Regions from separate parts of the Pueribacillus theae genome, predicted to be linked through region 2. Evidence: predicted binding sites of a transcription regulator. Region 2 holds the regulator's gene; the other holds the start of a gene.
What was found. Region 2 encodes CtsR, which represses protease genes until heat stress. Its sites were predicted from a motif close to ATGGTCAATAAAGGTCAAACA; they were not measured.
Positions count from the first base shown of each region.

Region 1 (13,667 bases), on a different contig from region 2:
GACGCTCCAAAACAGCATCCCACGTCGTTTGTACACTTGCAATATTTTTGTCATGAAATAGATTCGTACCTCCTGCTAGCTCACTAATTTCAGTAAGCCAGTTTGTCCCGCCTGGGGTAAAGACAGGCTTCGGCCACCATTCCCAATATAACGTTTTCTTCTCCCGAATGTTTGATGCAATCGCTTTGTACTCATCGATGATTTGAAAATATTTTTTTACTATGGCGTTTGCTTTCTTCTCTGTCCCTGTTAACTTGCCTAGTTCTAATAAATCATCCGCAATTTCGTTCAATGAATTCGGATTAAAAACGACATGGGGCAAATTTCGCTCTCTTAATTTTTCAATATTTTTTTCCATTCCAGGAACGCTTAAAGAAGCTAAAATCAAATCAGGTTGTAATGATTCAAGCTTGTCAATGTCAATCGATAAATCAGGGCCTAGCCGCGGCAAATGAGTAATTTCCGAAGGCCAGTCTGAGTAGTCATCAACAGCGATAATGTTTGGGGCAAGCCCTAAGTAAGCTGCGAGCTCGGTGTTGCTTGGGCAAATTGATGCGATTTTCATGAATAGCCAGCCATCCTTTCTATAAAAAGGTTGTTTAAAAAGTCCGGAGGATCACAGGATGTGAGCCAGTTCGACGATGTTTTTAGCCGAACATCTTTAACAGCCCAATTTCTTCGTCAGCTTTGTTCTTGCGGTACTCACGTATCCTTAAAGGATATGAGGTTTTTCTGCTAAATACGTGCATGTCATGTCTACAACGCAGAAGTCAGCCCTCCTGCGCAAGTTCTCAGAACTTTGTTCTCGGTTATTTTTTGAAACACTCACTGTAAAGTGATCAATGAATAAATAACTAACGTTGAACATACACCGAATAGCCCTCCGACAAACACTTCACTCGGTTCGTGGCCGAGTAATTCCTTAAGTTCCTCACGTTTTTGCAGCTTGTCTTTTCCAGCCCATGTTTTTGCTTCTTCAATAAAACGGTTAAAATCTCTCATCAAAGTGTTGATTGCGATCGATTGTTTGCCAGTTTGCCTTCTAACGCCAGTTGCATCATACATAACGATAATGGCTAATAATGTAGCCACTGCAAAGATAGGCGAGGAAAGCCCTTCTTCAATTGCGATACCTGTTGCAAGGGCTGTAACGCCGCCAGAATGGGAACTTGGCATACCACCGCTGCTGTTGATGAGGCGCCAATCCCATTTTTTCGTAGCGATAAAGTTAACGGGAACTTTTAAAAATTGAGCCAACACGATGGCGGCAATGGCACACCATAATGGGAAATTTGAAAAGATCGCCATTGTGGTATCAAACTTCCTTCCTTAGAAAAATAGTGTTACCATTATAACATAGTTCAACATGAAAAAACCGCGCTTTCGAAGCGCGGTAAATAAACGTTATCATCATTAAGCTGCTGATTGATTCGAGAGGCTTCCAGAACGATGGATCGCTTTGTAAATACGCGGTGCCATGACAGCCGTTAAAACGGTTAACAAAACATCTTTTGGAAGCGGGGGAACCATCAAAAGCCAAGCCATCCCGTAAGTAAATCCTTCCGGAGCATCCGCCCAAAATTTGTATGCGAAATACATATAGTTTGTCCCAAGAAAATAGTTAATGGCAAGTCCAACCATACATGCAATTAAAAATCGGCTAAAGCCTGGATCTTTTGCGGTTTCAACGATTTTTCCAACAATCCACGATACGAGAATATAAGATAAAATAAAACCAAATGTTGGCTTAATTAAAATAGCCGGTCCCCCCGTAAATTGGGCAAACACTGGCGCTCCCACTAAGCCGATTAACGTATAAAGAGCCATGGAAAGGGAACCGAGCCGGCTTCCGAGCAGCGCTCCAGCCATGATGGAGAAAAACGTTTGCAGCGTAATTGGCAAACCGCCAATAACGAGAAACTGGGCGATGTTCGCACCAACACCCATCAGGGCTGCAAAAAGAGCCATAAACGTTAAATCAATTGGTCGAAATTTTTTACGCTTCATTTAATATGCCCTCCTTTGATCAGTTCTTTTAGATAAGCATAATAAAGGGCGTAAATAATGTCAACTTAATATTTTTAATAGTTAACATTAAATGTATTCTTGAAAACTTTCGAACAAAGGGTGAAGCGTTTAAGCTGCTCCCGGTTCACTTCATAGCCGATTCCCGGCTTTTCGGGGACTTCAATGCAGCCGTCAACCATGGTGACTTCCGGTGTAATCAGATCATGCACCCAATAGCGGCTGGAAGCAGAGGTGTCTCCAGGGATGATGAAATGATCCAACGTTGAGATGGCGATATTATGCGCGCGGCCGATGCCTGAATCCAGCATGCCTCCGCACCAGACGGGAAGCTGATGTTCCTTGCATAAATCATGGATACGCTTTGCTTCTGTAAGCCCACCGACACGGGAAACCTTTATATTGATGATTTGACAGCTCTTTTGTTCAATCGCCTGCTTAGCATCGCGGTAAGAGGTGATGCTTTCATCAAGGCAAATGGGTGTGTTTAGTTCTTTTTGCAGAACTGCATGGCCGAAAATGTCGTCAGCCGCAAGCGGCTGTTCGATCATCAGGAGATCGTATTGATCCAGTTTTTTTAATTGGGCGAGATCTTCCAGTGTGTAGGCGGAATTTGCATCAGCCATAAGCGGAAGCATCGGGAAATGGGAACGGATAGGGGAGAGAATCTTATCCTCCATTCCTGGGCTGATTTTCACTTTTATCCGTTTATAGCCTTCATTTACATACCGCTCAACTGTATGAAGCAGCTCCTTTTCAGATTGTTGGATGCCGACGGCTGCGCCAACTTCAATTTTTCTTTTTTTGCCCCCTAAAACGCTGGCAAGAGGAGAGTTGTTTCGTTTCGCATACACATCCCATACGGCTTCTTCAATGGCGGCTTTGGCCATATTGTTTCGCTTTATCGTACGAAAAAGAGAGGAGACATTCTCTGGGTGTTCGATATGATTTTCAAAGACGATCGGAATGAGAAAGTCCTCAAGCATATGCCACGCTGTTTTTGTCGTTTCTTCTGTATACCAAGGGGAAGAAAAAGCGGAACACTCCCCCCAGCCAATTACTCCGTCTTTATCCTGCAGTTCAACGATAATGAATTCCCGATCGAAAGTGGAGCCTGAACTTGCGGCAAAAGGTGTTTTAAGCGTCATCAAGATATGATGGAGTACGGCTCGGTGGAATTTCAGCATCTTTTATCTTCCTTCAAAAACTGAATGAGTTCGCGCCTCATCAGTTTGTTCGCGCCGTTTCGCGGGAGCTCATGTACAAAGTAAATGTTTTTCGGTACTTTGTAGCCCGCTAATTGTTCGCGGCAGAACGTTTTAAGCTGTTCTTCAGTTACCGATTTGTCATTTTTGACGACAAAGGCGATTGGCACTTGCCCCCATCTTTCGTCTTCCCTTCCTGTTACTCCGGCTTCAACGATAGATGGGTGGGAAAGAAGCGTTGCTTCAATTTCAGCGGGATAGACATTTTCGCCGCCGGAAATAATAAGATCGCTTCTTCGATCAACGACATATAGGAAGCCGTCTTCATCGAGATAGCCTAGATCTCCTGTGTAAAGCCAGCCATTTTTTATCGCTTGTTCGGTCGCTTGTTTTCGCCTTAGATACCCCTTTGTTACGTTTGCTCCTTTTACAACAATTTCCCCTACTTCATGCGGTTCAGCGATTGCGCCATCTTTTTCAATTTTTAATTGGGCGTGGAAAAGAGGCTTTCCGGCAGAACCGATTTTTTTGAGCATGTATTCTGATGAAAGCGTAACGATTTGTGATGCCGTTTCTGTCATGCCGTATGTTTGAAAGACAGGGATGTTTTTCTCTGTGCACGCTTCAAGGAGCGGCTTCGGTGCGGGTCCACCCCCGAGCAGCATACACCTGAATGACTCGGGGTACTTGTTTTCAAGGGCATGAACCATCCGGGCAAGCATGGCGCTGACGACGGATACAATGGTGACGCCGTTTGAGTGGATCGCTTGATTTGCTTTATCGGGATCAAAGGCGTCATGGATAACGACAGGAATACCATAAATAACGCTTCTCATCAAAATCGACAACCCGCTCATATGGAACATCGGAACGGTGCACAGCCATTTGTCGCTCTCTTGCAAGCCTAGATTCAATGCTGAGCCGATAGCGCTCCACCAATGGTTTCCGTATGTAAGGATGACACCTTTCGGCGATCCTGTCGTCCCTGATGTATACATAATGGTATGGTTGCTATCCAAATTTATTTCGGTTTTCGGTTGAAAATCAGATTCCGCCAACTGGCCAAGCTCATGAATCGCCATCGCTTTGACACTTTTGAGCGGTTCGGCAGCTTCGATCGCTTGACTGCTGAATGATTCGTCATAAATCAAAAGCGCTGTATTTGAATCTTCAAGCTGGAAGCGCAGTTCAGCCGGTGCCAGCCGATTGTTAAGCGGTACGGTGACGGCGCCGATATACTCAAGCGCGTGGATGAGTTCGACGGTATGGGGACAATTTTTTAGCAAAAATGAAACATAATCCCCTTCTTTAATCGGAAAGGAAGCAAGCTTGCGTGCGAGTGAAAGGGCACGCTCATGCAATTCAAAAAAGGAAATTTTTTCTGTCTCAAATTCAAGGGCTGTGCGTTCCGGTGAAAGAAACGCACGTTTATACAGCCAATTCGGCATCATTTCTCCCGACATTGTGATTCCTCCAAACTCGGTGAAATAGCAAATCAGCTTGGTGAATTGCCACCAAGCTGAACATATTTTAAAGATATAAAAATAAGGTGTATACATAGTTAGCAGGATTCCTCGGTGCAGAGCCCAAAGGTGTTTTTTCGAAGTAGTCGTTTTTATTAAGGAAAACGCGGGAATTGGCCAAAGTCCGGCTTTCTTTTTTCTTTGAAAGCATCGCGGCCTTCTTTTGCCTCTTCTGTCGTATAGTAGAGAAGGGTAGCGTCTCCGCCAAGTTGTTGGAGCCCGGCAAGTCCGTCTGTATCCGCGTTGAAAGAAGCTTTCAAGAAGCGAAGGGCAGTTGGGCTTTTTTCAAGCATTTCCTTGCACCATTGAATGGTCTCTTCTTCGAGTTTTTCAAGTGGTACGACCGTATTGACGAGCCCCATGTCAAGCGCTTCCTGTGCGGTGTATTGACGGCATAAATACCAAATTTCACGCGCCTTTTTGTGGCCGACGTGGCGAGCCAAATAGCCTGCGCCATAGCCTGCGTCGAAGCTTCCAACCTTCGGGCCTGTCTGGCCGAAAATGGCGTTTTCCGAAGCGATTGTCAAGTCGCAGACAACGTGGAGAACGTGGCCTCCGCCAATCGCATAGCCGTTTACCATCGCGACGACAGGTTTCGGAATGACGCGGATTAAGCGTTGTAAATCAAGCACGTTGAGGCGCGGAATTTCATCGTCTCCAACATAGCCTCCGTGACCCCGCACTGTCTGGTCACCGCCGGAGCAGAACGCTTTCTCGCCCACACCGGTCAAGATAATCACGCCGATTTTGGAATCGTCGCGCGCCCGGGAAAAGGCATCAATCATTTCGTTGACCGTTTTTGGCGTAAAAGCATTATGTACTTCAGGCCGGTTAATCGAAATTTTGGCGATTGCGTCATATGTTTCGTAAATAATTTCTTCGTATTCTTTTTCTTTTTTCCATTCGACTGTCATAGCAAAGACCTCCTTCATTTCACTTCGATCTTATGTAGAAATTCAGCAACCGTTTTGACAAATGGCCGGCTTTTTTCAAGATGCACTGTGTGGCCCGCGTCACGAAAAATGGTGACGTTGGAGCGGGGAAGAAGCTTGTCCATCTCTTTTGCAATTTTAACATATTTTGCGTCAAGTTCGCCTGCCAGAAGCAAGCATGGCATGTTAAGTGCCGGAAGGCAGCTCCATAGAGACGGCTGTCGTCCAGTCCCCATGCCGCGCAAGCTGTTCGCAAGGCCATGGACTCTGTTTTGTAGGCGGTTTGCCCTTACTTTTTCTCTCTCTTCTAATGTTACTCTTTTTTGGGTTTGAAATAAAGGGATGTTTTCCCAATAATCGACGAAAGCTGTTATGCCCTTTTCTTCGATAAAAGCTGCAAGCTTTTCATCAGACGACCTTCTCGCTTTCCGCTCCTTTTCTGTTTTCAAGCCAGGAGAGCTGCTTTCAAGGATGAGAGATGAAATTCTGTCTGGGTACCGGCACGCGATCATTAAGGCGAGCCTGCCGCCCATCGAGTAGCCAAGCAAATGGATGGTTTGTATGTTCATTTTATCCAACAAGGCAATGGTATCGTCCGCCGCTTTTTCCAATGTATAACGTGCCGGATCATGGGGTGCGTCTGATTTGCCGTGCCCGATCATGTCAATGGCAATGACCGTATGTTTTTTCGATAAGAATGGAATGAACGGCTTCCAAGTATGGCTTGAACCTGTGAAGCCGTGCAAAAGAAGGAGGGGCGAGCCGCTTCCTTCCATTTCAACATGCAAGTTCAGATTGTTGACCTGATAGAACATTATTTTTTCTCTCCAAAGAGCTTGGCTTGAACCGTGCGTTCCACCTGATTCCAAATTTGTTTGTGAAGCCGCACATTCTCGCTTCGGTTTGTTACGATTTCAATCACGTTTAATCCATTTGTTTTTAAGCTGTCTTCATAAACATTTCGAAATCCATTCCAATCCGTCGCACGCACAAACGTACCACCGTACATTTCAACAACATGTTTAAAATGAAGGCCAATCGGAGTGCCGAATAATTGTTCAAAGTGCTTGCTTTTATGTTCAGCTTGGGGCAAAAACGAAAAAATACCGCCGCCATCATTATTAACGACAATGATTGTCGCATTCAAGCTGTACAGTTTGGCTGGCAACAACCCGTTTAAATCATGGAAAAATGATAAATCGCCAATGACGAGGACGAGCGGTTCACTGTGAAGGCTCGCGCCCAAAGCGGTTGAGACGACACCGTCAATTCCGTTCGCGCCCCTGTTTGCGAATGTCCGGATTTGTTTTGATTGATTAAAAAGAAATGTATCCAAATCTCTTATAGGCATGCTGTTGCCGACGAAAATGGATGCTTTGTCAGGAAGCATCGAGACAGCTTCAAGCATGGCTTGGCCTTCGTTCATTTTGTCATGCACTGCTGCCTGGTGAATGGCTTCTTTGCTCATGCTGTTTACATCTTGCCATGTTTTTAACCATTTCTTTGCTTCCTTGTTTTGTCCTTTCACAAAAGAACTCATGCGGCTGCAAAAATCAAATGGAGAGACGTAAATAAGGTCTGAAGCTGTTAACGTTGGATCACGCCAGCCTGCGCCATCATCGATCAAGATTTGCCTGCAAGTTGGATTATTTTTAATGTATAACAGTAATGCTTTCGAGACTGGCATAGCACCGAAGCGAATGATGACATCAGGTTCAAATCGGCTGGTAAAAGCCGTTACACGCAAAAATGCATCATACGTATCTATAATCGTATCTTTCTTGTGCGGGCCTGTTCGAAGCTGTGAAAGGGGATCCGCGAGAATTGGAAATTGCAGCTTTTCCGATAATTTGACAAGTTCTGATGCAAATGAAGCACCTTCGTTTACTGGCCCACAAATAATTAACCCTTTTTGATTGGAAGTTATTTCTTTCGCAAGTGATTGCAAATCGTCGTCAGAGCATGTTCGGCTTCCGGAAATAACAGCTGTATAGCTTTTGCCTGCCTCACGTCCGCCTTCCCAAAGCGTTGGAAGCGACAAATCGGGTAGAAGAGGCTCCCTAAACGGGAGATTCAGATGAACAGGCCCGGCAGGTGTCGCAATTGCAGTTGAAACAGCCCGGGATGCGGTTATTCTCGAATAGCGAAGCAAGTCATCCGATTCTTCAGGCAACGCCATATCAACAAACCATTTTGGGTAAGTGCCGAACAAGCGGACTTGATCAATTGTTTGAGGTGCCCCGCTGTCACGCAGCTCGTGGGGGCGATCAGCGGTCAATACAACAAGCGGAATTCTTGATAGTTTTGCTTCAATTACTGCCGGATAATAGTTTGCGGCTGCTGTCCCTGAAGTACACACAATCGCAACCGGTTCATTTTTTGATTTTGCGATGCCTAACGCAAAAAAGGCAGCAGAGCGCTCGTCAACCTGCAGCCAAATCTTTAAGCCAGGATGTTCCGCCATTAATAACGCCAAAGGCGTCGAACGGGAACCCGGGCTTATGACAGCATGGCGGGTTCCCGAGCGGACGAGTTCATCAACAAACGCAGCAGTATATTTCGTAAGCGTGTGGTTTTCAATCATGTTTTTTCTTCTCCTAATACGGATAACATTGGTTGAAACTTAATTCTCGTTTCTTCGTATTCACTTAATTCATCGGAATCTGCGACAATCCCACAGCCGGCAAACAGGGATGCTTCACTGCCTTGAAGCAATGCAGAGCGGATCGCCGCCGCAAATTCACCGTTGCCTTTATAGTCAATCCAGCCAATAGGGGAGGCATACCAACCTCTGTCAAGCTCTTCCACCTGGCGGATTTTTTCAATGCCGGCATTTTTCGGAAAGCCCCCGAGAGCAGGTGTCGGATGCATCGCTTCAATAATGGTAAGCAAGGACTTGTCTGTTGCTTTTGCAGCGATCGGTGTAAATAAATGTTGAATATGGCGTGATTTGAAGAGAACAGGCCCATCTGGCACGCAAACATCCTTGCAAAACTTTTTGGCGACTTCCCCAATCATGTCAACAACGAATTGGTGTTCTTGGCGGTTTTTAGGATCATTCATTAGATCGTTTCCGAGCTGTTCATCTTCTTTTGCTGTGTTGCCCCGTTTCATCGAGCCGGCAAGGCATGTGAACAGAACGTGGCCTTTTTCCCGTTTTGCAAGCCTTTCAGGGGTTGCCCCGATAAAACAGTCTTCCATGCTTTCAAAAGCAAAAATATAGCTTAAAGGCTGTTCTTTATGCAGGCGGGAAAGGGTGTGCTCAGGTGAAAAAGGCTTATCTGCAAAAATTCGAAGTTCTCTTGCCAGTACCACTTTTTTAAGTTCATTCTTTTTTATGCTTTCCGTTGCTTCTCGAACGATACGCGTCCAAGATTGAGGGTTAATTTCTTCCTTAATATACGCATTGTGGAGAAGTGATGCATTTCCTCCATACTTAAAAAGATTTTCCCGTTCTTTTATCGCTATTTCTGTGATAAGATCCGGATCATCTGTCGCTTTTAGAAAAAAGTTCTCAGTTAGCCAAGAGCTTTCTTTATGATTCGTAAGCATAAATTTCGGCAAATTCATTTTTACATCTGGAAAGGACTTCCAAAGCGGCGTCTTTTCTTTTAAAGGATCAAAGCTGAATCCACCCAAAAGAGTTGGGCCCGTTCCCGGAACCGGTTCGTCTTGAACAATAATCGCATCTTGCAGAGACTTACGCCATTTTTTCTCGACCCAAGAAAAACGATCCGTTCCATTTGTCTCAAATGTGAGCTCGGAGCCGACTCCAACAAGGGTTAATTCTTGATTGGGGTCACTCCAAAAAATCCGTGTTCCTTTTTCGTCTTTGCATGCAGAAAAAAAGAGAATGGGATCTTGGTATTTTATTTTTGAAGTTATACTTACAATAATTGGGCGACCACATTGGCCAGCTTTTTTAACGCCTTCAACTAGCTTTTCATACAGTAGCTTAGGCTCTTCTATCATGATCACGATTGATTCCTCCTGAGTAGATCCGGAAGTCAGAGATTAAAACCCGACTTAATCACTTGTATATAGCAAATTTCCTTATAAAAACGGCAATAGAATCTATTCAAAGATACACCTTCCATTTGATTTATGTCAATAAACAAGCCATAAATCGAGCCCATATAAAGAGGAAGAAAGCTGGTTCAGAGAGATTGACAGTTTCCCCCCATTCTCATAAACTTAATTTGTGGATCAGTTTAAGGGAGAGAAAATTATGTCAGCACTTATCGAACAACAGAAGGATATGAAACAACCTTCAAGTTGGCAAGTGTGGTGGCGGCTTTTGCGCCCGCACACATTAACGGCAGCGTTTGTCCCGGTTTTTATCGGAACAATGCTTGCGGTTTTGGATGGGAAGTTTCATTTTATGTTGTTTTTGGCGATGATGTTGGCTTCGCTTTTCATTCAAATCGCGACAAATATGTTTAATGAGTATTACGATTATAAGCGGGGGCTTGATACTGCTGAATCAGTCGGAATCGGGGGAGCAATCGTAAGAGATGGAATCGAACCAAAGCTTATATTGCGCCTTGCGCTCATGCTGTTTTTCATCTCTATTTTGCTTGGAATTTATATTTCCGCTGCAACAAGTTGGTGGATTGCTGTTATTGGGGCCATTTCAATGGCGGCGGGATATTTTTACACAGGTGGCCCTTATCCGATCGCTTATACACCGTTTGGCGAAATTGTTTCCGGTTTTTTCATGGGACTTATTATCATCCTTATTTCATTTTATATTCAAACAGGCGCTGTTACGACGAAGAGCATTCTTATCTCTGTGCCGATATCTATTCTGTGTGGAGCCATTTTAACGGCCAACAATATTCGCGACCGTGAAGGCGATGCAAAAAGTGGGAGAAAAACTCTGGTCATTCTTTTAGGCCATAAAAACTCTGTCCGATTTTTAGCGGCTATGTTTATTTTCTCTTATCTTTGGGTCATTTGGATGATTGTTGCAGGGTACGCGTCATTATGGCTGCTTCTCGTGTTTATTAGTTTGCCGAAAGCCGTTTCGGCAACAAGAAACTTTATCGGAAAGAAACAGCCAATTGAAATGATGCCTGCCATGAAAGCGACAGCACAAATGCACACTCATTTCGGTTTTTTAGTTTCAATTAGTCTATTATTTGAATACCTATTAAAATAATTAAGATTCATGTAAAGCGGTGGCATCAATGTCATCGCTTTTTTATATATTAAAAAGGAATTCTCATACTGATAGCCAATTTTTATTAAGAGGGAAATTTTCTATTATAAATTCTAAGGAGTGAGTGCCTTGTCAATTACGGATTTATCAGCAGTAGAGTTACGGAGGCAAATTAAACAAAAGGAACTTTCGCCTGTTGAAGTTGTCAAAGCTTATCTTGATCGTATTGAGAAGTTCAACTCAAAATGGAATGCTTATGTCACAATCAATGAGCATGCGATAGATGAAGCGAAAAATGCGGAAGAGGCGGTTATGAAAGGGGAAGAGCTCGGTGGCCTTCACGGCATACCGGTAGCGATCAAAGATTTAACCCCAACGAAGGGAATCTTAACGACATATGGCTCGGAAATGTTCAAAGATTTCATACCCGATTATGACGCGACTTTTTTACAAAGGATTAAAGAAGCTGGCGGTATCGTGTTAGGGAAGACAAACACACCTGAATTCGGCCATAAAGGGACGACGGATAACCCGCTGTTCGGGACGACAAAAAACCCGTGGAACGAAAAGTTAACACCAGGTGGTTCAAGCGGAGGTTCTGCTGTCGCGGTTGCGGCAAAGCTCGCGCCATTTGCTGAAGGAAGCGATGGAGGAGGCTCAATTCGAATCCCATCATCATTAACTGGAATTTTTGGTTTGAAGCCGACATTCGGAGTTGTACCGCATGACAGCGATCCAAACAATCTCTTCGGCTCCCAGCACCCCTATTTACATAATGGTCCAATGGCGAGAACAGTTGAAGACGCTGCCCTTCTTTTCTCAGTTATGATGGGATACCAAGTGAATGATCCGGATTCCGTTCCAACATCCGCGGTCGACTTTGCAGACTTGAACGGTGATGTGAAAGGGTTAAAAATCGCCTATACCCTCAACTATGGTTTATATGAAGTATCAGATGACGTGAGAGAAGTCGTTGAAAAAGCGTGTGATAACTTGGCTTCCCTCGGTTGTGAAGTAGAAGAAGTAAATCTTGATCTTGGAATCAGCAAAAAAGATCTCGCACGGGCATTTTCCGGCATGTGGTGTGTCAAATACGCAGCGAATTATGGGCATTTATACGACAAAGCACCTGAAAATTTCTCGGAAAACATCGCAAAAATGATTGCAGTTGGGAGAAAATTAAGCGCAGTTGACTACCGGGCAATTGAATTCAATCGTACAAAAGTGTGGAAGGCCATCCAATCCATCTTAAACAAATACCAATTCATCGTATCGCCTACCCTTGCGACAACAGCCTTTGAACATCATTTGCCAGGGCCTTCACATATCAATGGGAAGAATATTAATCCGGAATCAGATTGGATGATGACACAAATCTACAACTTGACAGGCCATCCAGCCGCATCGTTGCCAATCGGGTTAACATCATCCCGTTTGCCAGTGGGCCTTCAAGTTGTCGGCAGCCGTTTTGCCGATCGGCTTGTTTTGCAGTTGTGCCGTAACTATGAAAAAGCATTTGAAACCTATATTGAACCAACATATGAATAGTGAAAAGCCGTTGCCTTGAATAGAGGTAACGGCTTTTCACTATTTTTTTTCACTTTTTTATAAAAAGCACTTGAAAGTCAAAGAAGGTCAGAGTATAATAAAGTCAAAGGTCAAATATAGTCAAAGTCAAAATCAAAGACCTTAACCTAACCTAACTTGAAATTAAAAACTAAAACAAATCGAAAAATAAGAAGGAGGATATTTACATGACAAAACGTTGTGAAAAATGTAATACAAATGAAGCAACAGTTAGAATGAGAGTTGGTATCAATGGCCAGCTTCAAGAATTTCACTTATGTCAAGAATGTTTCCTCTCTGTTCAAAATGAAATGAAAAATCCAACTGGTTTCAGCTCAATGCATCATCATTTTGACTTTAATAATGCGTTCCAAGGATTCATGCAAGGAAAAGGGCCTCAAGTGACTCAGCAAGTGAAAGAAGAACGAAAAGGATTGCTTGATGAACTTGGCCATAACTTAATGGATTCAGCTAGAGAAGGACGAATTGATCCTGTTATTGGAAGAGAGCAAGAAATTGACCGAGTCATTGAAATTTTGAATAGAAGGAACAAAAATAATCCAGTTTTAATTGGTGAACCTGGTGTCGGTAAAACAGCGATTGCTGAAGGCCTTGCGTTAAAAATCATCCAAGGCCAAGTGCCGACAAAACTATTAAATAAAGAAGTGTATATCCTTGATGTCGCATCTTTAGTAGCGAATACCGGCATCCGAGGACAGTTTGAAGAACGAATGAAACAACTTATTAAAGAGCTGCAAAGCAGAGAAAATGTGATCTTGTTTGTGGACGAGATTCATTTAATTGTTGGAGCTGGCTCTGCCGAAGGCTCAATGGACGCAGGCAATATTTTGAAACCTGCGCTTGCAAGAGGCGACCTTCAACTTATTGGCGCTACAACTTTAAAAGAGTACCGCCAAATTGAAAAAGACGCGGCACTCGAACGGCGTTTGCAGCCTGTTATTGTGAAAGAGCCTTCTGTTGAAGCCACATTGGAAATCCTAAAAGGTTTGCAGCCAAAATATGAACAATATCATGAAATCAAATATACAGATGAAGCCATTCGAGCTTGTGCAATGCTTTCCCATCGTTATATTCAAGACCGCTTCTTGCCTGACAAGGCGATTGACCTGCTTGACGAAGCCGGTTCTAGAAAGAATTTGGCTCAGTCTGCCGGTGACCGTGGAAAAATGGAAGCGCGCCTTCAAGAAATCGTGAAAGAAAAAGAAAAAGCCGCGAGTGAAGAAGATTATGAACG
Region 1 is NZ_QCZG01000042.1:1,533-15,199, forward strand. It holds gene DCC39_RS15575 (cobalamin-binding protein) at 1-565, opposite strand, end outside; gene DCC39_RS15580 (divergent PAP2 family protein) at 826-1,308, opposite strand; gene DCC39_RS15585 (biotin transporter BioY) at 1,414-2,007, opposite strand; gene menC (o-succinylbenzoate synthase) at 2,082-3,209, opposite strand; gene DCC39_RS15595 (o-succinylbenzoate--CoA ligase) at 3,206-4,693, opposite strand; gene menB (1,4-dihydroxy-2-naphthoyl-CoA synthase) at 4,849-5,667, opposite strand; gene menH (2-succinyl-6-hydroxy-2,4-cyclohexadiene-1-carboxylate synthase) at 5,682-6,500, opposite strand; gene menD (2-succinyl-5-enolpyruvyl-6-hydroxy-3-cyclohexene-1-carboxylic-acid synthase) at 6,500-8,269, opposite strand; gene DCC39_RS15615 (isochorismate synthase) at 8,266-9,657, opposite strand; gene DCC39_RS15620 (1,4-dihydroxy-2-naphthoate polyprenyltransferase) at 9,914-10,846, shown strand; gene DCC39_RS15625 (amidase) at 10,976-12,394, shown strand; gene DCC39_RS15630 (ATP-dependent Clp protease ATP-binding subunit) at 12,601-13,667, shown strand, end outside.
Region 1: a site for CtsR is predicted at 12,468-12,488, ahead of DCC39_RS15630 (ATP-dependent Clp protease ATP-binding subunit). Genes of this name have one in related genera too.

Region 2 (16,067 bases):
TATCGATCAACAAATCACGCGCACCTTCGAGATCGGTATCTTTCATCTCTTTTAATTCCGGCCAGGCTCCAATGATGTTATAGCCGTCCACAATCAGAATATCCATTGCACTAACCCCCGATTGGGCTTCGCTTCCGCAAAACTTCATACATTAAAACGCCTGCCGCAACCGATGCATTAAGCGACGTCACTTTCCCTTTCATTGGAAGGCGCACGAGGAAATCACATTTTTGCTTAATTAACCGACCGATGCCTTTTCCTTCACTGCCAATGACAAGCCCAACCGGCATATCGTAATCCGCTTCACGGAAGTCTTGCTTTCCTTTGGCGTCCGCTCCTACAAACCATAGCCCTCTTTCTTTTAATTCATCCATCGTTTGTGCCAAGTTTCCGACGCGGACGACGGGAACATGTTCAATCGCTCCTGTCGATGCTTTTGCGACCGCTGCTGTCAATCCGACTGATCGGCGTTTTGGAATGATGATGCCATGAACCCCTACACATTCTGCCGTCCGCAAAATGGAACCTAAGTTATGGGGGTCTTCGATTTCATCAAGCAAAAGGAAAAAAGGAGCTTCATTCAACGCCTCCGCTCTTTGGAAAAGCTCGTCCATTCCGGCATAGTTGTAGGCTGCAATCGAAGCGACGACACCTTGATGATTCCCTTGATTGACTAATCGATCAAGCTTTTGCTTCGGGACAAATTGGATGAGCACACCGTTTTTTTTCGCAAGTTCGATGAGTTCGTTCATTTGCCCACCGCGTGAACCTTCGTTCACCCATAATTTATTAATTTCCCGATTTGAACGGAGAGCCTCAAGGACTGGATTTCTTCCCATGATGAGTTCACTTTCCATTTTGAACACTTCTTTCTTCAATGAACGAAATCATAGCCGAGATGATGCTATCGATTCGTTCATCATTTTTCTGTAAGTAATGATAGCCAATTAATGCCTCAAGGGCTGTACTGTAACGGTACGTTTGGACGTCAGTATTTTTAGGAATCGTTGGTGACTTTGCATTTCTTCCCCTTCTTAATACAGCCTCTTCCTCTTCAGTAAAAAAATTGGCTTCTCTTAATTTGTGAAGAACTTTTGCTTGTGCCTTTGCCGATACATAGTTTGTCGCAAGGCGGTGCAATCGCTGCGGGCGAACTTGCCCGCTTTTAAGCAAATGTTCGCGCACAAATACTTCCAAGACAGCATCACCCATGTACGCAAGTGCAAGGGCATTTAATTGTTTGGCATCAACATTGCTTTGGGCCATATCTACTCTTTCCTTTTCCAGCGAACGCCTTGGGGAGTATCTTCTAAAATAATATGTTGTGCAAGGAGTTGATCGCGGATTTCATCGGCTCTAGCAAATTGGCGTTCTTTTCTTGCTTGGTTCCTTTCTTCAATAAGCTTTTCAATTTCTTCATCAAGCAAAGCCTCTTCTTGCTTTAACGGGATGCCAAGTACAGTTGAAATCTCTTCAAAGAGGGTCAAATAAGCTGAAAGCACTGCTTTTGAAGAATTTTTATTCGCTAAATAACGGTTCGCTTCCTTTGCGAGTTCAAAAAGAACAGCGATGGCATTTGCAGTATTAAAATCATCGTCCATTTCTTCAATGAACTGTTTTTTTAACCGTTGAATTGCATCCAAAGAAGATTCAATGTTTTTATCAAGATTGGCAGAATGCGCCATACGGTATTCTAAATTCCTTACGGTTTCTTTCAGTCTTTCGAGTCCACTTCGTGCACTTTCAAGAAGTTCATCATTAAAATTTATAGGATTGCGGTAATGGACAGACAACATGAAAAACCTGACAACGTTCGGATCTTGATTTTGAATTAATTCGTGGACTAACACAACATTTCCTAACGATTTAGACATTTTCTCATCATTGATTTTAATATAGCCGTTATGCATCCAATAGTTGGCAAATGGCTTTCCTGTTAATGCTTCCGTTTGGGCGATTTCATTTTCATGATGCGGAAAAGCCAAATCTCGGCCCCCAGCATGGATATCAATCGTTTCGCCTAAATATTTCTTTGCCATCGCCGAGCATTCAATATGCCAGCCTGGCCGACCTTTCCCCCATGGGCTATCCCACGCAATTTCCCCTTCCTTTGCCGCTTTCCAAATTGTAAAATCAAGAGGGTCTTGCTTTTTTTCCCCTACTTCAATTCGGGCGCCAAGACGAAGATCATCAATCGATTGATGGGATAATTTACCGTAGCCCTCAAATTCACGCGTTTTAAAATAAACATCGCCGTCTGCCTCATAGGCGTAGCCCTTTTCAATTAACGCTTCTACAAAATCGATAATTTCATCCATGTTCTCCATCACACGTGGATGGACATCCGCTTTTCGCACGCCGAGAGCCTCTGTATCTTCGTGGTATGCTTTGATAAAACGCTCCGCTAATTTGGGAACTTCTTCGCCAATTTCTTTCGCTGCTTTAATAATTTTATCGTCAACGTCTGTGAAATTTGATACGTAATACACATCATAGCCCCTATATTGAAAATAGCGACGAACCGTATCGAAAACGATAGGAGGCCTTGCATTTCCGATATGGATGTAATTGTAGACCGTTGGCCCGCACACATACATTTTTACTTTCTTATCCTCAATTGGAATGAATGTTTCTTTCTTTCGGGTTAACGTATTGTATAGCTTTATCGACACTTTCCCCGCTCCTTTTATCCATCAGTTTTAACTGTTCTTCAAGCATCGCAATTCTTTTTTCCATCTCACTTATTTTATCTGCAACGTTGTCAGGGTGTTGGACCCTTACTCCATCCTGAATGACAACCTTTCCCGGTATGCCGACGACAGTCGAATTTGGGGGGACATCTTTTAAAACAACCGAACCCGCGCCGATTTTTGAATTTTCTCCTAACGTAATCGAACCAATGACTTTTGCACCTGTCGAAATCATCACGTTATTTTTAACCGTGGGATGCCGTTTCCCTTTTTCTTTGCCTGTTCCGCCTAAAGTGACCCCTTGAAAAATAATGACGTCGTCTCCAATGTCGCAAGTCTCGCCAATCACAATTCCCATTCCGTGGTCAATGAACAAACGGCGTCCAATTTTAGCGCCGGGATGGATTTCAATCCCAGTAAAAAACCGGCTAACTTGTGATGTGAGACGAGCAAGGAAAAATAAACGCTTTCTCCAAAACCAGTGAGCGATATGATGTGACCAAATGGCATGCAGCCCTGAATAAGTTAAGATGACTTCTAAAACGCTTCTAGCCGCAGGGTCATTTTCAAATACGGCTTCTATATCCTCACGAAGCCTTTTAAACATCGTAGACTCCCTCCCATCTTATTTTCATTCCTTGATCCGAGTTCAAACAAAAAGCGCCCCTGTGCCCGAAGACACAGAGACGCCGATTGACGTGGTTCCACTCTGCTTATGCATTGCTTAAAAAGTTTTAATTAAAGGGTTGTTCAAAAAGTCCGGAGGCTTACAGGAGGCAAGCCCTCCTTTTTGAACACATACTTAAAAGACAATGCGCTCTATGCCTGGTAACGGGAGACGTCCGCTTTTGTTTACTCGTTTCATTTCAACAAAAGAACTCGAAGGTGCATTTCAAAATTGTGTTTCATAAACCACTTTCAGCCTAAGGTGGTATTCTCTGACATATGAAACAATCAATTCCTACTCGTCCTTGTCATTGTAAGTAAAATTTCAGTTTTAGCTATTATAGTATACATCTTCTGTTGATTCTGTTAACCGATGCGGTTTTTCACCCTTTTTGAACAGCTTTTTTAAGACGCGCTTCTACTACTTCTTTTCCCAAAAGTGAAATGGCAGCTGGAAGCTCAGGGCCATGCGTCTGCCCTGTTGTCGCTACACGGATCGGCATAAAAAGGCGCTTGCCTTTTTGCCCTGTTGCTTTCTGAACTCTTTTTATGGCAGCTTTCACTTCTTCAGGGCTGAAACCTTCCAACGGCTCAATCTCTTCAAGAAGAGCCTGAAGTACTTCCGGTACTTGCTCTTCGTTTAATACATTCTTTGCCTCTTCATTATACGAAATCGTCTTACGGAAAAACAAGTCTGTCAACTCGACGATTTCTGCGCCATACGTTAACTGATCTTGGTAAATGGCAATTAATTTTTCAGCCCATTCCCGCTCCTTAGCTGATAAATTTTCTGGCAGGCGGCCCGCTTGAATGAGAAAAGGCAATGTTAACTCAATGATTCGATCCAAGTCGCTGTTTTTTATATATTGGTTATTCATCCAAGCAAGCTTTTGTGTATCAAAAACTGCCGGTGATTTCGATAAACGTTTCACATCAAACATTTCAATAAATTGTTCTTTCGAAAAAATCTCTTCCTCCCCGACAGGCGACCAGCCAAGCAATGAAATAAAATTAAATAACGCCTCCGGCAAATAGCCGAGTTCTTTGTATTGCTCAATGAATTGAATAATCGATTCATCACGCTTGCTCAGTTTTTTGCGCTCTTCGTTGACGATAAGCGTCATGTGGCCAAACACAGGCGGTTCCCAACCAAAGGCTTCATAAATCATCATTTGTTTAGGCGTATTGGAAATATGATCGTCTCCACGAAGAACGTGGGAAATTTTCATAAAGTGATCGTCGATGGCTACCGCAAAGTTATAGGTTGCAATGCCGTCCTTTTTCACAATCACGAAGTCGCCAATCCCGTTTGAGTCAAATGTCACTTCACCCTTAACTAGATCGTCAAATGCGTATACTCGGTTTTCCGGCACTTTGAAACGGATACTTGGTTTACGCCCTTCCGCTTCAAATTGGGCTCGCTCCTCATCTGTCAAATTCCTGCATTTTCCAGAGTAACGGGGCATCTCATGCCTTGCCCGCTGGGCTTCGCGTTCTGCTTCTAATTCTTCTTCCGTGCAATAGCATTTAAACGCAAGCCCCCGCTCAAGCAAATCATTGGCATGCTCTTCATACAGATGAAGCCGTTCAGTCTGCCTGTACGGTCCGTAATCCCCGCCTTTATCAATGCTTTCATCCCAGTCTATGCCAAGCCATGTTAAGTAGCGGAGCTGATTGCGTTCGCCGCCTTCCACGTTGCGTTTGACATCCGTATCTTCCACCCTGATAATGAATTTTCCGTTTTGCGAACGTGCAAATAAATAATTAAATAAAGCTGTTCTCGCATTTCCTATATGTAAATGCCCAGTCGGGCTTGGAGCATAGCGAACCCTGATTTCATTTGACATTTGTTACACCTTCCACTTCTTTCATTCAGTCATTTTTTTCATTTTACCATGATTCCGCAAGAAGCCGTCAAGAACAATACACCTTTCTTCGTGCGGCTTACCTTTTTTGCAATAGGACCACAGCTTGCGCTGCGATTCCTTCTTCTCTGCCTATAAATCCAAGTTTTTCGCCTGTTGTTGCTTTTACGTTAATTTGAGAAACATCTGCTTCAAGCAGTGCCGCAATCGTTTCTCTCATTCTTAGAATATGCGGCGCCATTTTTGGCTTTTGTGCGATGACTGTGCAATCAATGTTTCCCAATCGGTAGCCTTTTTGTTTGATAAGCTCCCATATCTTGTGAAGAAGCTCGCGCGAATCGGCATTTTTATAAGCCTCGTCCGTATCTGGAAAATGTCTTCCGATATCTCCCAGTGCAAGCGCTCCAAGGCATGCATCTGTTATAGCATGCAGCAGCACATCGGCATCAGAATGGCCAAGCAGGCCCTTTTCATACGGGATTTCAACTCCGCCTATTACCATTTTTCTGCCTTTTTGAAGCTGATGAATATCAAACCCTTGTCCAATCCGTATCACCCTTTGTTCTCCTTCCATTTCAAGATGACTTCAGCCATTGACAAATCATATGGTGTCGTCAGTTTAATATTATACTCTTCACCTAAAACAATCGATACTTCATAACCTAATTCCTCAACGAGGGAAGCATCGTCTGTTGCAGTGATTCCGCAGCGTTCTGCATGCTCATAAGCCTTGATAATAATGGAGGATCGGAAAGCTTGCGGTGTTTGAACAGCCCACAGACTGGATCGATTCAATGTTTTTAGGACGATTCCATCATTCCCGCTTTTTATCGTATCTTTCAAAGGAACAGCTAAAACGGCTGCACCTTTTGCAGCCGCTTTTTTTGCTACACGAGTGATCATGTCACACGTAACGAATGGCCTTGCGCCGTCATGAATGAGTACAACACCATCCTCTTCTCCCGGAAGAGCTTTTAATCCTTTATACACACTGTCCTGGCGTTCCTTGCCGCCATTCAGAATATGGCTTACTTTTGATAATTTATTTGCATCGACAAGCTCACAGAATTCTTTTTTTTCTTTTTCATTTATAACAAGTATGATTCCAATGCAATTTGGATCGTTTTGAAAAACGTTTAACGTATGAACGATAACCGGCTGGTCTTCAAGTAAAATAAACTGCTTGTTTTTTCCGGCTTTCATGCGTTTTCCTTGCCCCGCTGCAGGAATAACAACGCGATATTCCACGATAACAAACCATCCCTTACCTTTTTAGTTTGCTTTATCCGGTGCTACCGTCCGGAAGACCCCCCACTTCAAGATTTAGAGATTTCGAAGAAGTATAAGTGGGGAATAACGGACGCTAATCCCTTGGTACGTCTCGATTTATATGAATAAGAAACTTATAATGCCTTTTCCAACAATTTAGGCTTGGCGAAAATCATTCTGCCTGCAGACGTCTGCAGTACACTCGTTACAATGACATCGATGGTTTTACCAATGTAGTTGCGCCCTTCTTCAACGACAATCATCGTACCATCGTCAAGATAGCCAATGCCTTGGTTATGTTCTTTCCCGTCTTTAATCACCTGTACATTTAATTCTTCACCAGGCAGAACGACCGGCTTCACAGCATTCGCCAAATCATTTATGTTCAAGACAGCTACATTTTGCAGTTCGCATACTTTGTTTAAATTAAAGTCATTTGTGACAACAATGCCATTCAATAGTTTCGCTAGTTTCACGAGCTTGCTGTCAACCTCATGAATCTCTTCAAAGTCGCCTTCATAGATTTCGACATTGACATCAAGTTCCTTTTGGATTCTATTCAAAATATCTAATCCCCTGCGGCCGCGATTGCGCTTTAAGGCATCTGATGAATCTGCAATATGCTGCAACTCTTCAAGTACAAAATGGGGGATAACAAGCGTCCCTTCCAAAAATCCTGTTTGGCAAATGTCAGCGATTCGTCCATCAATAATGACGCTCGTATCCAATATTTTCAACTTCACATTATCTTTCTCAACGTCTCTTGGTTCCTCTACTTCTTTTTTCTTGTCTCTCATTTTATTTATCGAAAAAAGAGAAACTAATTCATCCCGTTTTTTAAAGCCCACTTGGAAACCCCAATAGCCTGCGAGTACTGTGATGAAAATCGGGACGACGTCACTTAAGATTAGGATGTCCATTCCGCTTAAAGATACCGTTATAAGAAACGCAACAATTAATCCGACGACTAACCCAATCGTTCCAAATAATAAGTCTGTAATCGGTACTTTAACAAGTGCTTCTTCCACCCATTTAATTAATCCAGCAATATAATCCGTTAACCAATAGGTTGCTAAAAATAATATAAGTGCGCCAATAAATGCTCCGATATAAGGGGAAATGAGCAATGGGATGTCTCCGATGTTTAAGAGTGACAGCAAATCTGGAACGAAGAGCCAGCCCAGTGTGGCACCCGACAAAATAAAAAATAATTGCACAAATCTTTTTAAAAGATTCTCGTTCAACATATTCACCTCCTTCTATCATTATAAACAGTTTCCCTGTTTTGAAACCTATTTTCCAAATAATTTACATAGTGTAACATAAATGAAACTATGAAATCTCTAACAAGGCTCTAGCCTCCCATCAAATATGGCGATCGATTAAAACTTGTTCCTGGACGCGCTTTAAACCGGCTTGAATGGCTCTCGCCCGAATTTCCCCAATGCCTTCCACTTCATCCAAATCTTTTAATGAAGCCTTCGCAATCGCGTTTAAATTAGGAAATGCCCGAACTAAATTCCCGATAATGAGCGGTGGAAGCCTTGGTATTTTGTGCAAAAGCCTGTAACCCTTCGGTGCGACAGCTTCGTCATTTCGGACTGCGCTTGCAGGAAAGCCCAATAATTTAGCAATGGCACTCTCTTCAAGCAATTCTTCGTTTGACAGCTTGCTTAATTGTTTCATCACTTCATTCGGATTGACTTTGCTATCCTTTACGTAATCGCGAATCAATAGCCTAGCATCCAACTCTACATTGCCGACAAGCTCTTCAAGCTGCATACTAATCAGGCGGCCTTCTGTTCCGAGCTCATTGACATAGTTTAGAATTTCACTTCGAATACGCATCACCATTTCAATGCGATGAAGCACTTGGCAAACATCTTGCAATGTAACAAGTTCTTCAAATTCCAAAGCCCCTAGATTCGTTAAGCCTTGATCAAGCACAGATTTATACTTTTCAAGCGTTTGAATCGCCTGATTGGCTTTAGTTATAATCACCCCTATATCTTTTAACGAATATTGGATGTTCCCTTTATACAGTGTAATGATATTTCGGCGTTGGGAAATGGAAATGACAAGGCTTCCAGTTTGTTTTGCAACACGTTCAGCTGTCCTGTGGCGGATCCCCGTTTCGTTTGAAGGAATTGCCGTATCGGGGATAAGCTGTGTGTTGGCATATAAAATTCGGTTCCCTTCTTCATTTAAAATAATGGCACCGTCCATTTTCGCAAGTTCATATAAATAAGCAGGCGTGAATTTGCAATCAATGGAAAAGCCGCCATCAACAATTTGCTTCACTTTGTCATCATAGCCCACTACAATCAGTCCGCCGGTTTCAGCACGGAGAATATTATCGATCCCTTCGCGAAGCGGCGTCCCGGGGGCTACAATTTGAAGAAACTGATTAATGATCGTAGATACTGCTCTCGGCTCCATCTCTCTCTACCCCTCCAAAGCATGCTCCAGCGCCTGCCCCACCGTGTCTATGCCAATAACTTGAATACCATTAGGGATCGCCCAACCGCCAATATTTTTCTTTGGTAAAATGACGCGTGTAAAACCTAATTTTGCTGCTTCGTGAACCCTTTGTTCAATGCGCGAAACCCTTCTTACTTCGCCAGTTAAACCGATTTCGCCAATCATGACATCACTTGGCTTCGTCGGCCGGTCACGGAAGCTTGACGCGATGCTAATAGCGATGGCGAGATCGATCGCAGGTTCATCAAGGCGCACCCCGCCAGCTACGTTTAAATAGGCATCTTGGTTTTGCAGCAGAAGCCCAACTCGTTTTTCTAAAACAGCCATCAAAAGCGATACACGGTTATGGTCAATCCCGTTTGCAGTACGGCGGGGATTTCCAAAGCTTGTCGGCGTAATAAGCGCCTGTATTTCAACCATAAGCGTTCTCGTCCCCTCTAATGACGCGACAACTGTTGATCCAGAAGCGCCTTTTGCTCTTTCTTCAAGAAAAATTTCCGAAGGATTCGCCACTTCTTCTAGCCCCGTTTCCTTCATTTCGAAAACCCCAAGCTCGTTTGTTGAGCCGAACCGATTTTTCACAGCTCGAAGCAAGCGATAAGAATGATGGCGTTCTCCTTCAAAATAAAGAACAGCATCTACCATATGCTCAAGCAGCCTTGGCCCTGCAATTGAACCTTCTTTTGTCACATGCCCAACGATAAAAATGGCAATTCCTTTCGTTTTTGCGATACGCATAAGCTGACCGGTACACTCTCTTACTTGGGAAACACTGCCCGGCGCGCTTGTAACCGCTGGATGATGCATTGTCTGAATGGAATCAACAACAATAAAGACAGGCTGAAGCTCCTCAATTGCTTGCTCAATCAATTCCAAATCTGTTTCAGCTTGGATATATAATGTTTCTGCAGCAATATGTAGCCTTTCTGCCCGAAGCTTTGTCTGTTTCATTGACTCTTCGCCAGAAACGTAAAGGACTTTTGCATTGTCCTTTGCCAAATGGTACGAAGTTTCCAAAAGAAGCGTCGATTTCCCAATTCCCGGGTCGCCTCCGACCAACACTAGCGAGCCTGGGACAATCCCTCCACCAAGCACTCTGTTCAGTTCATTAATTTTCGCGTCGATTCTCGGCTCACGATCGCCTTTAATCGATTGGATGGACATCGGTTTTGACGAGGCGCCTGCTCCAGACGTAACAAAGCCTCTTTTTGTTTTATTCGGCAATTCAATCAGTTCTTCTACCATTGTATTCCAATGGTGGCAGCCTGGACATTTTCCCATCCATTTCGGTGATTCATATCCGCATTCTTGACAAATATATTTTGTTTTTCTTTTTGCCATGCTTTCTCCCCTGCACCATGTTTCTATTTTCCAAAACAAAGCAGGCGACCGGAAGTCCCCATTTCTTCCGGCCACACACTACTTACTGCTTAGCACTTTCCAACGCTTCAACAACATACTTGCCATCTTTTACATCAATTTTTACGTGTTGGCCTTTTTTTATGTTGCCTTTCAATAATTCCTCTGAAAGCAAATCTTCAATATGACGCTGAATGGCTCTGCGCAGCGGTCTAGCTCCATATTCTGGATCGTACCCGTCTTCTGAAAGTTGTTCTTTTGCCGCTTCTGTCAAATAAAAATCAATGCCTTGTTCACGCAGCCGTTTTCTGAGTTGGTTGCTCAATAAGTTTACAATTTCCGTTAAATGTTTTTTCTCTAGGGAGTGGAAGACAATCGTCTCATCAATTCTATTCAGAAATTCTGGCCTGAATGCCTTTTTCAACTCGTCTAATACTTTGTCTTTCATGTCTTTATAATTCCGATCCGTACCCTGCACTGCAAAACCGACGTATTTATTTCGCTTTAATGCACTTGCTCCAACATTAGAAGTCATGATTAAAATGGTATTTCTAAAATCAACTGTCCGGCCTTTTGAGTCTGTTAAACGGCCGTCTTCAAGCACTTGCAGAAGAATATTAAAAACGTCAGGATGCGCTTTTTCAATTTCATCAAGCAAAACAACCGAATATGGCTTTCTGCGTACTTTTTCTGTCAATTGGCCGCCTTCCTCGTAGCCGACATATCCTGGAGGAGCCCCGACAAGCCTTGATGTTGCATGCTTCTCCATATATTCCGACATATCAATTCGGATAACCGCATCTTCGTCGCCAAACATTGCTTCGGCAAGCGCACGTGCAAGCTCTGTCTTACCGACACCTGTAGGTCCAAGGAAAATAAATGATCCAATTGGACGTTTCGGATCTTTCAGCCCCGCTCTCGCTCTTCTTACAGCTTGTGAAACAGCTCTTACCGCTTCATCCTGGCCAATGACGCGATCGTGAAGAATTTCTTCCAGCTTAAGCAGACGATCCGTCTCCTCTTCTTTCAGCTTGGAGACAGGAATTCCTGTCCAGCTCGATACAACCATGGCAATATCTTCCGACGTTACTTCTTGATGCTCTTGCCCTTGTTTTTCTTTCCATTGGTTTTTCGTTTGCTCTACTTCTTCGCGAAGACGCTGTTCTGTATCCCGAAGGGAAGCTGCTTTTTCAAATTCCTGACTTTGCACGGCTGCGTCTTTTTCTTTTCTTACTTCTTCAAGCTTTTGTTCCAATTCTTTCAAATTCGGCGGGGTTGTGTATGAGCGCAATCGGACCTTCGAACCCGCCTCATCAATTAAGTCGATGGCTTTGTCCGGAAGGAAGCGATCGGATATATAGCGATCAGACAAAGTAACTGCTGCTACAATCGAATCGTCTGGAATTGTCACACGATGGTGAGCTTCGTATCGGTCGCGGAGCCCTTTCAAAATTTCAATTGACTCTTCAAGCGTCGGCTCATTCACTTGGATCGGTTGGAAACGCCTTTCCAATGCTGCATCTTTTTCAATATATTTACGGTATTCATCGAGCGTTGTCGCACCAATGCATTGGAGTTCTCCACGGGAAAGAGCCGGTTTTAAAATGTTCGAAGCATCGATTGCTCCTTCTGCGCCTCCCGCACCAATCAATGTATGCAACTCATCAATAAATAGAATAATGTTGCCTGCCTGGCGAATTTCGTCCATTACTTTTTTAAGCCGGTCTTCAAATTCACCGCGATATTTCGTACCAGCGACAACGGTCCCCATATCAAGCGTCATGACGCGTTTGTCACGTAAAATTTCAGGCACTTCATTATTTACAATTTGCTGTGCCAGCCCTTCGGCTATCGCTGTTTTTCCGACGCCGGGTTCACCGATTATTACCGGATTATTTTTCGTACGCCTGCTCAATACTTCGATGACACGCTGAATTTCTTTGCTTCGGCCGATTACAGGGTCAAGCCCGCTTTCACGCGCAACTTGTGTCAAATCCCTTGCAAGGCTGTCAAGTGTCGGCGTATTCACATTGGCTGTAGCACCTTGGTGCCCGGAACTGGATTCATTGCTCCCGAGGAGTTGAAGCACTTGCTGCCTCGCTTTATTTAAGCTAATTCCTAAGTTATTTAAAACTCTCGCTGCCACTCCTTCGCCTTCGCGAATTAGGCCGAGAAGAATATGCTCTGTTCCTACGTAAGAGTGCCCAAGTTTTCGAGCTTCATCCATCGACAATTCGATTACTTTTTTCGCTCTTGGCGTGTAATGAATGGTTTGAACTTTCTCCTCACTGCTTCCAATTAACCCTTCAACTTCTTTTTGAATTTTTTCAGGGTCAAGATTAAGAGCACTAAGCGCTTTGGCGGCAATTCCTTCCCCTTCGCGTATAAGCCCTAGCAAGATATGCTCTGTCCCTACATTATTGTGACCTAATCGAATGGCTTCTTCTTGGGCAAGTGCCAACACTTTTTGGGCCCTCTCGGTAAAACGTCCAAACATCATTTTTGACTACCTCCTCTTTCTTCATCAGATATTTCTTTTAGCTTTAATGTTTCTCGAATAATTGCTGCTCTCCGAATATCTCTTTGGTCTGGACCAAGAAGTTCACCAGCATATTGTTGCAAAAATCCTGGCTGGGTCAAAATCATTAATTCATTTAAAATCGTGCGGGAAACACCACCGATAAGAGAAAGGTCGATGCCTAGACGCACATCAGACAAACATTTTGCTGCTTCTTTTGAGTCAATAATCCGGCAATTTTTCAACACGCCGTATGAACGGTAAAGTCTGTCTTCAAGTTGAATCTTTGAATTTTGAAGCAACATTTGACGGGCAAGCCGCTCCCGTTCAATTAATTGCAGCACAACACTTTTCAAATCTTCTACAATATCAGTTTCCGATTTGCCAAGCGTGATTTGATTTGAAATTTGAAAAAGGTTACCTAATGCTTCGCTACCTTCCCCGTAAATTCCTCTAACAACGAGTCCAAGTTGATTAATTGCAGGGATAATATGGTTTAACTGCTGAGTTAATACTAATGCAGGCAAATGCATCATGACCGAAGCCCGCATCCCTGTCCCCACATTCGTTGGGCAGCTTGTTAAGTAACCCCGCTTTTCATCAAATGCAAAGTCGTTCTTCTCTTCGAGCCAGTCATCAAAACGGTTTGCATTTTCAAGCACTTCTTGCAGGCGCAGCCCTGAAGAGAGGCATTGGATGCGAATATGATCCTCTTCATTTATCATGATGCTGACAGATTCATCTTCACTAAGCAGGACAGCACCAAACGATGAATCACTTGCCAGGTGTGGACTAATTAAATGCTTTTCAACTAACACTTGTTTTTCAATCTGCTCCAAATCTTTCATTAAAAGGAGTTCAAGTTTATTTGGATGGCTATTGTCAACTTGCTGTCTAATTTGGTTTAAAACCTCTTCTCCCTCATTTTGGTAAGTTAAAATCGGAAATGTGTATTTTTCTATATTTCTTGCTAATCTTATCCGGCTGCTTAGAACAATATCATCATCGGGCCCTGACTGCTTCATCCAAGGACTGATTGCTTCGGATATAAATCGCTGAAGAGACATCTATCATTCCCCCTTTTTATTTTTATAATTATTTTCAAGGGAACGAAGTTCGTCGCGTATTTCAGCCGCTTTTTCGAACTCTTCCTGTTCAATATAATTTTGCATCTTATTTTTTAAAACTTGAATCCTCTTTCTGACATGGATTTTGGCACCGCCCCGTTTCGGTATTTTCCCAGAGTGGGTATTGTTGCCGCTATGAACCCGCTTTAGCAACGGATCAAGTTTTTCGTCAAACGTCTTATAGCAGTGTGCACAGCCGAAACGGCCAATTTTTGTAAACTGTTCATACGTCATGCCGCACTTTTCGCATTTTAAGTTATGAAAAACTTGGAAGTTATTTGGCTGTGATTGTTTGATCGGATGCTCAAAATTTAATAACCCTGACAATAGTTGGTGAATCGAAAAGTTGTTTTGGCCGTACAACGCATCACTCTTGTTTTTGGCGCAGTTTTCACACAAATGCGTTTCCATCTTCTCCCCATTTATAATTTTAGTAAAGTGAAGTGTTGCCGGCTGAGCTTTGCAATCTTGGCATTTCACATTTCACCCCTCCTGTCTGGCATTTTACGTTTTATATTTTAATGTTAAAAGCATCGCTTTTAATAAATTCGCTCTCAATTCATCCCTCATCGGCAAATTCACATTAATTGTTGCCCGGTCAACGGCACTTAACATAATTCTCGCTTCCCTTTCAGAGATGACTCTCTCTTCAAGAAGGCGCAAAATGAGATTTTCCGATGCTTGCTGTGTTAATTTATTATCAATTAATTGAAGCAATTGGTCGATTAAGTCTGCCTTATCGCTCGCTTGGATTTTCATAATGCGAATATATCCACCCCCACCCCTTTTACTTTCCACAATATACCCTTTTTCAATTGTAAATCTTGTATTTATGACATAATTAATTTGTGAGGGGACACATTGAAATCTTTCTGCAATTTCATGGCGCTTAATTTCAACGGCATCTTTCTCGCTTCCAGTTAAAATACTTTTCAAATAGGCTTCAATAATATCGGAAATATTTTTCACTGACCTCCCCACCTTTCTGACTTTGACTATATTTGACTTTATATTTTAAGTATACTCTATTCAAAAATAAGGTTGCAACCTTATACTCCATAAAATCATAAATCTTCCGCATCAATCATCTTTTCCAATCAACTTCAAATCATACAGTTATTTTTCCTTTTTATTCCATTCCGTAAGAAACCTTTTGAACTTTTGGCATTTTCGACATTTTTTCAAGTACATCATCCATTTTCGAATCATGTTTATATTTGCATAGAAAAGTATGCTTCATGACTGTTTGTTCACTTTTTTTCAATCTTTCGATCAATTTTTTTTCGATTTCAATACCGGCCTCATCCATGATAGCCACAAGTTCTTTTAAGGAAAGTTCTTCTTCAGCAAGTACGACTAAATGTTTCTTCCTCTGCTTCAAAATATAGATAGGTTCAATCTTTGTAAGCAAAAAAAGGCTGATTACAACAATCAGCGTTGTAAAAATGGCTTCATAATACATCCCTGCGCCAACTACCAATCCTATACCGGCAACAACCCAAATGGATGCTGCCGTTGTTAAACCTTTTACCGTTCTTCCGTGAACGAGTATCGTTCCAGCTCCTAAAAAACCAATACCACTTACCACATAAGAAGGAATTCGGGAAGGATCGAATCGTATCGTATTGTAATTGGAATCGATAAACGTTTGAAAACCATAGATTGACAATATCATCATGAGGCAAGCGCCTACACCAACTAAAATATGTGTCCTAAATCCTGCAGGCTGATGCTTTACTTCTCTTTCCAAACCTATAAACCCAGCCAATATGACAGCCACTAATAAGCGAATCGTAATCGTCAGCAAATCTGAATGAAAAAATGAGAATAATTCCATATCCGTCCATCCTCCTCCTTCCACTATATTAAATAAGTATATTAAATTTACTTGGATTGTTTTCCTGAAATAAAAAGAAGGAGCATTTAATTTCAAGTTACTCCTTCGAATAATTCCTGAGTTATTCATTTTCTGTACTTATTTGATCGACTTGTTTCTTAATCACGTACTATCATTAATACCCTACTTCTTCCTTTTACAAAACAAAAAAAGCAGCATCTCTGCTACTTTTTTAATTGCCCAGCGACGTCCTAC
Region 2 is NZ_QCZG01000004.1:110,261-126,327, forward strand. It holds gene DCC39_RS03635 (NYN domain-containing protein) at 1-106, opposite strand, end outside; gene rlmB (23S rRNA (guanosine(2251)-2'-O)-methyltransferase RlmB) at 111-857, opposite strand; gene DCC39_RS03645 (Mini-ribonuclease 3) at 847-1,266, opposite strand; gene cysS (cysteine--tRNA ligase) at 1,269-2,672, opposite strand; gene cysE (serine O-acetyltransferase) at 2,614-3,297, opposite strand; T-box leader at 3,370-3,677, opposite strand; gene gltX (glutamate--tRNA ligase) at 3,740-5,203, opposite strand; gene ispF (2-C-methyl-D-erythritol 2,4-cyclodiphosphate synthase) at 5,301-5,777, opposite strand; gene ispD (2-C-methyl-D-erythritol 4-phosphate cytidylyltransferase) at 5,774-6,469, opposite strand; gene DCC39_RS03675 (PIN/TRAM domain-containing protein) at 6,625-7,734, opposite strand; gene disA (DNA integrity scanning diadenylate cyclase DisA) at 7,856-8,929, opposite strand; gene radA (DNA repair protein RadA) at 8,936-10,312, opposite strand; gene clpC (ATP-dependent protease ATP-binding subunit ClpC) at 10,395-12,830, opposite strand; gene DCC39_RS03695 (protein arginine kinase) at 12,827-13,915, opposite strand; gene DCC39_RS03700 (UvrB/UvrC motif-containing protein) at 13,919-14,455, opposite strand; gene DCC39_RS03705 (CtsR family transcriptional regulator) at 14,480-14,944, opposite strand; gene DCC39_RS03710 (MgtC/SapB family protein) at 15,105-15,812, opposite strand; rRNA gene rrf (5S ribosomal RNA) at 16,051-16,067, opposite strand, start outside.